DNA from 3 places in the Kribbella sp. NPDC059898 genome. Region 2 is predicted to be linked to each of the others. Evidence: riboswitches for the same ligand, from Rfam matches in the RefSeq annotation. Region 2 holds a riboswitch; each other region holds the start of a gene.
What was found. Region 2 has a riboswitch for thiamine pyrophosphate ahead of thiS (sulfur carrier protein ThiS). Riboswitches for the same ligand answer to the same signal wherever they lie in the genome.

Region 1 (2,258 bases), on a different contig from region 2:
TCGTCGTTCGCGTCCGCGATACACCCGGGCCGCAGCCCGTCGCCGAGCGAGAACGTCACGTCGTACTCCCGCAGGATCTCGCACAGCTCCGCGAAATGCGTGTACAGGAAGGACTCCTGGTGATGCGCGAGGCACCACGCCGCCATGATCGAACCGCCCCGCGACACGATCCCGGTGATCCGCCGCGCGGTCAGCGGCACGTACCGCAGCAGGACGCCGGCGTGCACGGTCATGTAGTCGACGCCCTGCTCGCACTGCTCGATCACGGTGTCGCGGTACACCTCCCACGACAGCGCCGCCGGATCGCCCTTCACCTTCTCCAGCGCCTGGTAGAGCGGGACCGTACCGATCGGCACCGGCGAGTTCCGCAGGATCCACTCGCGGGTCTCGTGGATGTTCTTCCCGGTGGACAGGTCCATCACCGTGTCCGCGCCCCACCGGGTCGCCCAGACCAGCTTCTCGACCTCGTCCTCGATCGAGGAGGACACGGCCGAGTTGCCGATGTTCGCGTTCACCTTCACCAGGAACTTCTTCCCGATGATCATCGGTTCGCTCTCCGGGTGGCAACGGTTCGCCGGGATCACCGCCCGGCCGCGCGCCACCTCCGCCCGGACGAACTCCGGCTCCAGCCCTTCCCGGACGGCGACGTACCGCATCTCCTCGGTGATCGTCCCGGCCCGCGCGTGCCCGAGCTGGGTCAGCCCGGAGCGCCCGGCGATCCAGTTCCGCCGCAACGGCGGCAGACCGGCCTGTACGTCGATCCGCGCGGACGCGTCGGTGTACGGACCCGAGGTGTCGTAGAGGTCGAAGTACTCGCCGTTGGTGAGGTTGACGCGCCGCGCCGGTACGCCGAGCTCGCCGCGATAGATCTTCTCCGACCCCGAGATCGGACCGGTGCTGACAGTGACCATGCTGCTGCTCCCTACGCCGGAATTACCCGGACAGGTTCTGCGGTCGGCGGCGCCGGCCAGGTCAGATTCCTGGGTCCAGCCGCCCTCTCAGCCCACTACGGTGCGAGCTCCCGCGGTCTGTAGTTGTCAGCGCCCACCATAATCGGGTCATGCGAGACCTCGTGTACCCACCCGTCATCGGCTTCGCCAAGACCGCCTTCTTGGCCCTGGATCTGAAGATCCGCCGGACCGGGACCGAGCACGTCCCGCACACCGGCGGCGCACTGATCGCGATCAACCACATCAGCTACGTCGACTTCATCCTCGGCGGGTACGGCGCGGTGCCCGCCAAGCGGCTCGTCCGCTTCATGGCCAAAGAGGTGCTGTTCCGGAACCGGTACTCCGGTCCGTTGATGCGGGGGATGCACCACATCCCGGTGGACCGGGAGGCGGGCGCGGCGTCGTACCGGACGGCCGTCGACTACCTACGGGCCGGCGAGCTGGTCGGCGTGTTCCCGGAGGCGACGATCAGCCGGTCGTTCGAGCTGAAGGAGTTCAAGTCCGGCACGGTCCGGCTGGCGGCGGAGGCCGGCGTACCGGTACTGCCGATGATCCTGTGGGGCACCCAGCGGATGTTCACCAAGGACCACCCGCGGGACTTCACGCGGCACCGCCCGATCTCGATCAGCATCGGCGCTCCGCTCACCGTGACGCCGGACGACGACCCGGCCGAGGCCACCACCCGGCTGCGCTCGACGATGGCCGGGATGCTCGACGAGAGCATCCGCGGGTACCCGGAGCAGCCGCAGGGCGCCTGGTGGCTGCCGGCCGCGTACGGCGGCGGCGCGCCGACCCCGGAGGAGGCCGAGCGGCTGGACCGCGAGGAGCTCGAGCGACGGGCCGAACGGCGGAGAAGCTCTTGACCCTCGGGGCGGATCGAGGGTACGAAAGCACTCGTTGAGGTAACAGGTACCTGGGGGGTTCCTGTTCGGTGGGCGGCCGCGGCGGCCCGCGTACTCGAGCAGGCGGGGGCAGGGAAGTGTTCGATTCACCGGAAGAGCTCCATCTTTTCGAGCCCGGTGCGCTGACGCCTGCGCCGCACGTGGCCGAGCACATCCCGGACGCGGGCGCGTACTTCGTGGACTGGGCGACCCGGGACCTGTCCGCCGACCGCGCCCGCGAGATCGAGTCCGCGGTGAACGGCCGGCGCAACCAGAACGGGTGGTTCCCGCTGGAGACGCTGGACAGCATCGGCAGCAAGGGCTTCTGGCGCGGCCCGCTGACCTACCTGGCGCGGATGACGGCCGACGACCCGCAGATCGTCCAGGAATGGGCCACGGACGGCCTGCCGGACGAGCAGAGCACCCT
Region 2 (2,258 bases):
CCGGCGACGACCGGCCGCGACGGCGCGGCGTACGGCGGGATCTTCTGGCGGCTGCCGTTGTCGGAAACCGTCGTTCTGAGCGCCGACGGTGAAGGGGCGGAGGCGGCGTTCGGGTCGACGAGTCCGTGGATCGCCTTCGTGCAGGGCGATGTGAGCCTGCTGCTGGTCCAGCCCGAGCACGTACGGCCGTGGTTCCTGCGGGTCTCGGAGTACGTCGGCGTGTGCCCAGCGCTGGCGTGGGACGAGCCGTTGGTGCTGCAACCGAACCAGGAGCTGACGTTGTCGTTGACCGCAGTACTCCTGGATCGGTCGCTGGAGGCGGCGGACGCTAAAAGGCTGGCAGACCAGTTGTAGGCGACGACGCGAGCGCGGACTGCCAGCGGCGCGGGACGCGTCCGGCGAGGCGGGCGTTCCGGCCGGCGGAGACGGCGTCGCGCATCGCGGCGGCCATCAGCGCGGGCTTCTCGGCGCGGGTCACCGGGGTCGCCAGCATCACCGCGTCGCAGCCGAGCTCCATCGCGAGCGCGGCGTCACTCGCCGTACCGATGCCGGCGTCGACCACCACCGGGACGTTCGCGGCCTCGGCGATCAGCGCGAGGTTGTGCGGGTTCCGGATGCCGAGCGCCGAACCGATGGGTGCGGCCAACGGCATGACCGCCGCGCACCCCGCCTGCTCCAGGCGGCGGGCCAGGATCGGGTCGTCGTTGGTGTAGGGGAGGACCGTGAAACCGTCCGCCACCAAGGCCTCCACGGCATCCAGCAGCTCGATCGGGTCCGGCAGCAGCAGGTGGTCGTCGGCGACCACCTCGACCTTGATCAGGTCGGTCTCCAGCGCCTCGCGGGCGAGCTTCGCGGTCAGGACGGCCTCGGCGGCGGTGTGGCAGCCGGCCGTGTTCGGCAGGACGTCGATGCCGTGCTTCTTCAGTACGTCGAGCACCGAGCCTTCGTGGCCGGTGCCGAGCCGGCGCATCGCGACCGTGGTGAGTTGGGTGCCGGAGGCAACCAATGCCTCCTCCAGCACCTCCAGGTTGGCGGCACCGCCGGTACCCATGATCAGCCGGGAGGCGTACGTCCGCCCGCCGAGCTCGAGGGGATCGTCCATCTCAGCCTCCCTGCGTCGCGCTGACGATCTCGACCCGGTCGCCCGGGCGGACCGTGGTCTGCGCCCACTCGGCCCTGGTCAGCACGTTCTGATTCACCGCGACCGCGATCCCGGTGCTCCGGTCGGAGAACTCCGCGACCAGTTCGGCCACCGACTTCCCGGCCGGCCCGTCGACCGCCGTACCGTTCACCCAGACGGATTCCATCCCGCTCCTCCCTACGCCGGAATTACCCGATTCAGGTTCAGCGGTCGGTGACGGCAGCCACCCTCTCAGCCCACTCCCTGCAAGCTCCCGCGGACATCTCGACTGTAGCTCACCCTCCCGACCGTTTCAGGATCGGGAGGGTGGCGTGGACGCTACGGTGCCGTCACGGAGGTTACGGCCGAGCCGGAGATGTACGTCGGCCAGGTGCCGACGGTGACCGTGACCTGACCGTTCGCGTTCGGGGTCAGGGTGTACGGGAGGCCGTACAGGCTGGTGACCTGCACCGGGCCGGTCGCGTTGACCGTGACGGTCGTGTTCGCGCCGGAGGCGGCCCAGATCGCGCGGAACGGCGTGCCGTCATTGGCCGCGTACACCTGGTCGATCAGCCCGTTGCCCGGGTACTCCTTGCCGAGGAACGTCGCGCCGCGGAGCTGACGAGCGGCTGTCGCGTAGGCGACGTACGACGGTTTCGGCGTGTAGGCGCCGAGCGCGTCCGCCTCGTTGTGCACCAGCCCGAAGTTGTTCTCCTGGTCGGCGGGGTTGATGCCGTCGTTCTTGAAGTCGTACAGGTAGAACCGGTCGACGTCGTGCCCGGGGACGTTGAGCATCTCGCGGGCGACGTACATCGCCTGCGTGGGCTCGCTGACCGGCGCGGCGCTGCCGGCACCGGTGTACCAGCCGGCCTCGGTGATCCAGATCGGTTTGTCGACACCGCCGTTGTACTGCCGGATCGTCGCCCGCACCTGGTCGAGGAAGGTGCCGAGGCTCTCGGGCGCGTTCAGGTAGTTGTACGGGTGTACCGACACCACGTCGAGGTACTTCAGCCCACCGAGCTGACAGAACTGCTGGATCCACGCCTGCTGCGTGACGTCGGTGTCCCCACCGCCGACGATCGTCAGCCCCGGGTGGTTCGCCTTCAGCTTCGGATACGTTGCCTTGAGCAACGCCAGG
Region 3 (2,258 bases), on a different contig from region 2:
GATCCCGATCCTGGTCTGGCTGATCATCGTGCTGTCCACCGGCCTCGGCGGGAACGACGGCGCGGTCCACCGGCTGCCCGCGGCGTACGGCTGGGGCGGCTTCGGGCTGCTGCTCCTCGCCGTCGGGTTCTTCCTCGGGTACCGCGAACTGCGCCCCGACCTACCGAACCCGGTCGTCAAGGCGCCGCCGGCCAAGGCTCCCTGGGAGTGAGCGCACCCGTCGTCCTCGTCCCCGGTCTGGGCCTCGGCCCCGAGTCGTACGCGCGGACAGTCGAACACCTCACCACGCCGTACCACGTGGTCACACTTCCCGGGTACGGCGAACCGGCGGGCTCGCGGGAGGACCTGCACCCGCGGGCGCTCGCGGTCGCGCTGGCGGACAAGATCCGCGAGCGGGCGGTCCTGGTCGGTCACTCGGCCAGCTGCCAGATCGTCGTCGAGACCGCGGTCCGCTACCCGGAACTGATGCACGCCGTGGTGCTGATCGCCCCGGCCGGTGACGCCCGGATGTCCAGCTGGGTCGACCGGGCCGTCCGCTGGCTGGGCTCCGCCGTACCCGACTCGCCCAAGCTCATCCGTACGGTGACCCCGCAGTACGCCCGTACGACGCTGCCGTCGATCGCGAGAGCTGCCGAGGCGGCCCGCCACCACGACCTGGCGGAGGTCATCTCCCGGGTCAAGGCGCCCGTACTGGTCGTCCGTGGCAGGCATGACCTGCTCTCCACCGCGGAGTGGGTCGACCGGCTCGCTGAGCTCAGCCACGGCGAGGCCCGCACGCTGGACACCGGCGCCCACATGCCGGTCGTGACGAACGGCCCGGAGCTGGCCGCTCTCATAGAACGAGCGGCCGCTCTTCCCTCAGGTAGCTGACGAGTTAAACTCAGCGGCACAAACCTTATGCGGGAGCTCGCACCGAGAAGCGCGGGCTGAGAGGGCGACAGCTGGGTCGCCGACCGCCTGAACCTGACCGGGTAATGCCGGCGTAGGGAGTGGGGTCACTCATGACCGATACGACTGTTCGTCCTGCCGGCACGATCGAGGCGCCGCTGGTCCTGACCACCGACGCGCCGCGCACGCTCGGGTTCTTCCCGCAGTTCACCCTCTGGGCGAACCTCGGGATCTCGCTGTTCGGACCGGTCACCGGTGCACTGGTGGCGGCGTACACCGGGTCATTGGCCCAGGGGCTGCTCGCGATCGTCGTGGGCTGCGGGCTCGGCGCTCTCGTACTCGGCGGCTCGGCCGTGTTCGGCTCGCACACCGGCGCGCCCGCGATGGCCGCACTCCGGGGCATCTTCGGACGGCGCGGATCGATGGCACCGACCGTACTGAACATCGCGCAGAACATCGGCTGGGCGACGATGGAGATCATCGTGATCTCGCAGGCCGCGGTCGCGGTGACAGGTCCGAAATGGCGCTGGCTGTTCGTCCTGCTGGCCGGGTTGGTCGCCACCTCGATGGCCGTTCGCCCGCTCGGCAGCGTGAAGCTGCTGCGGAAGTTCATGGTCTGGCTGGTGCTGCTCGCCTCGGCGTACCTCTTCGTCCAGGTACTCACCAGGCCGGTGCACGCTCTGCCGCAGGACAACGTGTACGGCTTCTGGCCCGCGGTCGACCTGGCCGCAGCCGGCGTGGTGTCGTTCGCCCCGCTGGCCGCCGACTACACCCGGCACTCGCGTACGAACAAGGCGGCGTTCAGCAGCTCCGCGCTCGGCTACGGCCTGGCCGCGATCATCTACTACGCGCTCGGCGTGTTCGCGGTGGCGACCCTGCAGACGAACACGGACAACGTGATCACCGCCCTCGTCACCCTGCCGGCCGGCGCGATCGCGCTCTTCGTCCTGCTGGTGGACGAGGTCGACGAGGCCTACGCGAACGTCTACTCGACGACCATGTCCCTGCACAACCTGATCGGGCACATCGACCGCCGCTGGATCTCGGTCGCCATCGGAGCCGTTGCCACCGGCATCGCGATGTTCATCGACCTAGGCAACTACACCCAGTTCCTCTACCTGATTGGGTCGGTCTTCATTCCGTTGTTCGCGGTCGCGATCGCCGACTTCTTCCTGGTGAGCAAGATGAAGTGGGATGTCTCGAGTACGGCGAAGTTCCGCTGGCAACCCGCCGTCGCCTGGCTGATCGGCTTCATCGCCTACCAGCTGGTGAACCCGGGCACCGTAGCCGGATGGTCCCCGTTCTGGACCAAGATCCAGCAGGCCCTCTTCAACCACCACCCGGTCCCGGGCTGGCTCGGCGCGACGTAC

Region 1: another riboswitch for thiamine pyrophosphate. It lies ahead of thiC (phosphomethylpyrimidine synthase ThiC); the one in region 2 lies ahead of thiS (sulfur carrier protein ThiS).
Region 3: another riboswitch for thiamine pyrophosphate. It lies ahead of ACFV9C_RS02710 (purine-cytosine permease family protein); the one in region 2 lies ahead of thiS (sulfur carrier protein ThiS).

What each region holds. Positions count from the first base shown of each region.
Region 1 covers NZ_JBHWKR010000017.1:144,120-146,377, forward strand. The annotation lists gene thiC (phosphomethylpyrimidine synthase ThiC) at 1-911, opposite strand, end outside; TPP riboswitch at 903-1,033, opposite strand; gene ACFV9C_RS37850 (lysophospholipid acyltransferase family protein) at 1,061-1,813, shown strand; gene ACFV9C_RS37855 (hypothetical protein) at 1,930-2,258, shown strand, end outside.
Region 2 covers NZ_JBHWKR010000029.1:8,872-11,129, forward strand. The annotation lists gene ACFV9C_RS43610 (DUF6807 family protein) at 1-354, shown strand, start outside; gene ACFV9C_RS43615 (thiazole synthase) at 329-1,102, opposite strand; gene thiS (sulfur carrier protein ThiS) at 1,104-1,307, opposite strand; TPP riboswitch at 1,299-1,408, opposite strand; gene ACFV9C_RS43625 (glycosyl hydrolase) at 1,460-2,258, opposite strand, start outside.
Region 3 covers NZ_JBHWKR010000001.1:545,620-547,877, forward strand. The annotation lists gene ACFV9C_RS02700 (hypothetical protein) at 1-211, shown strand, start outside; gene ACFV9C_RS02705 (alpha/beta fold hydrolase) at 208-870, shown strand; TPP riboswitch at 890-1,006, shown strand; gene ACFV9C_RS02710 (purine-cytosine permease family protein) at 1,002-2,258, shown strand, end outside.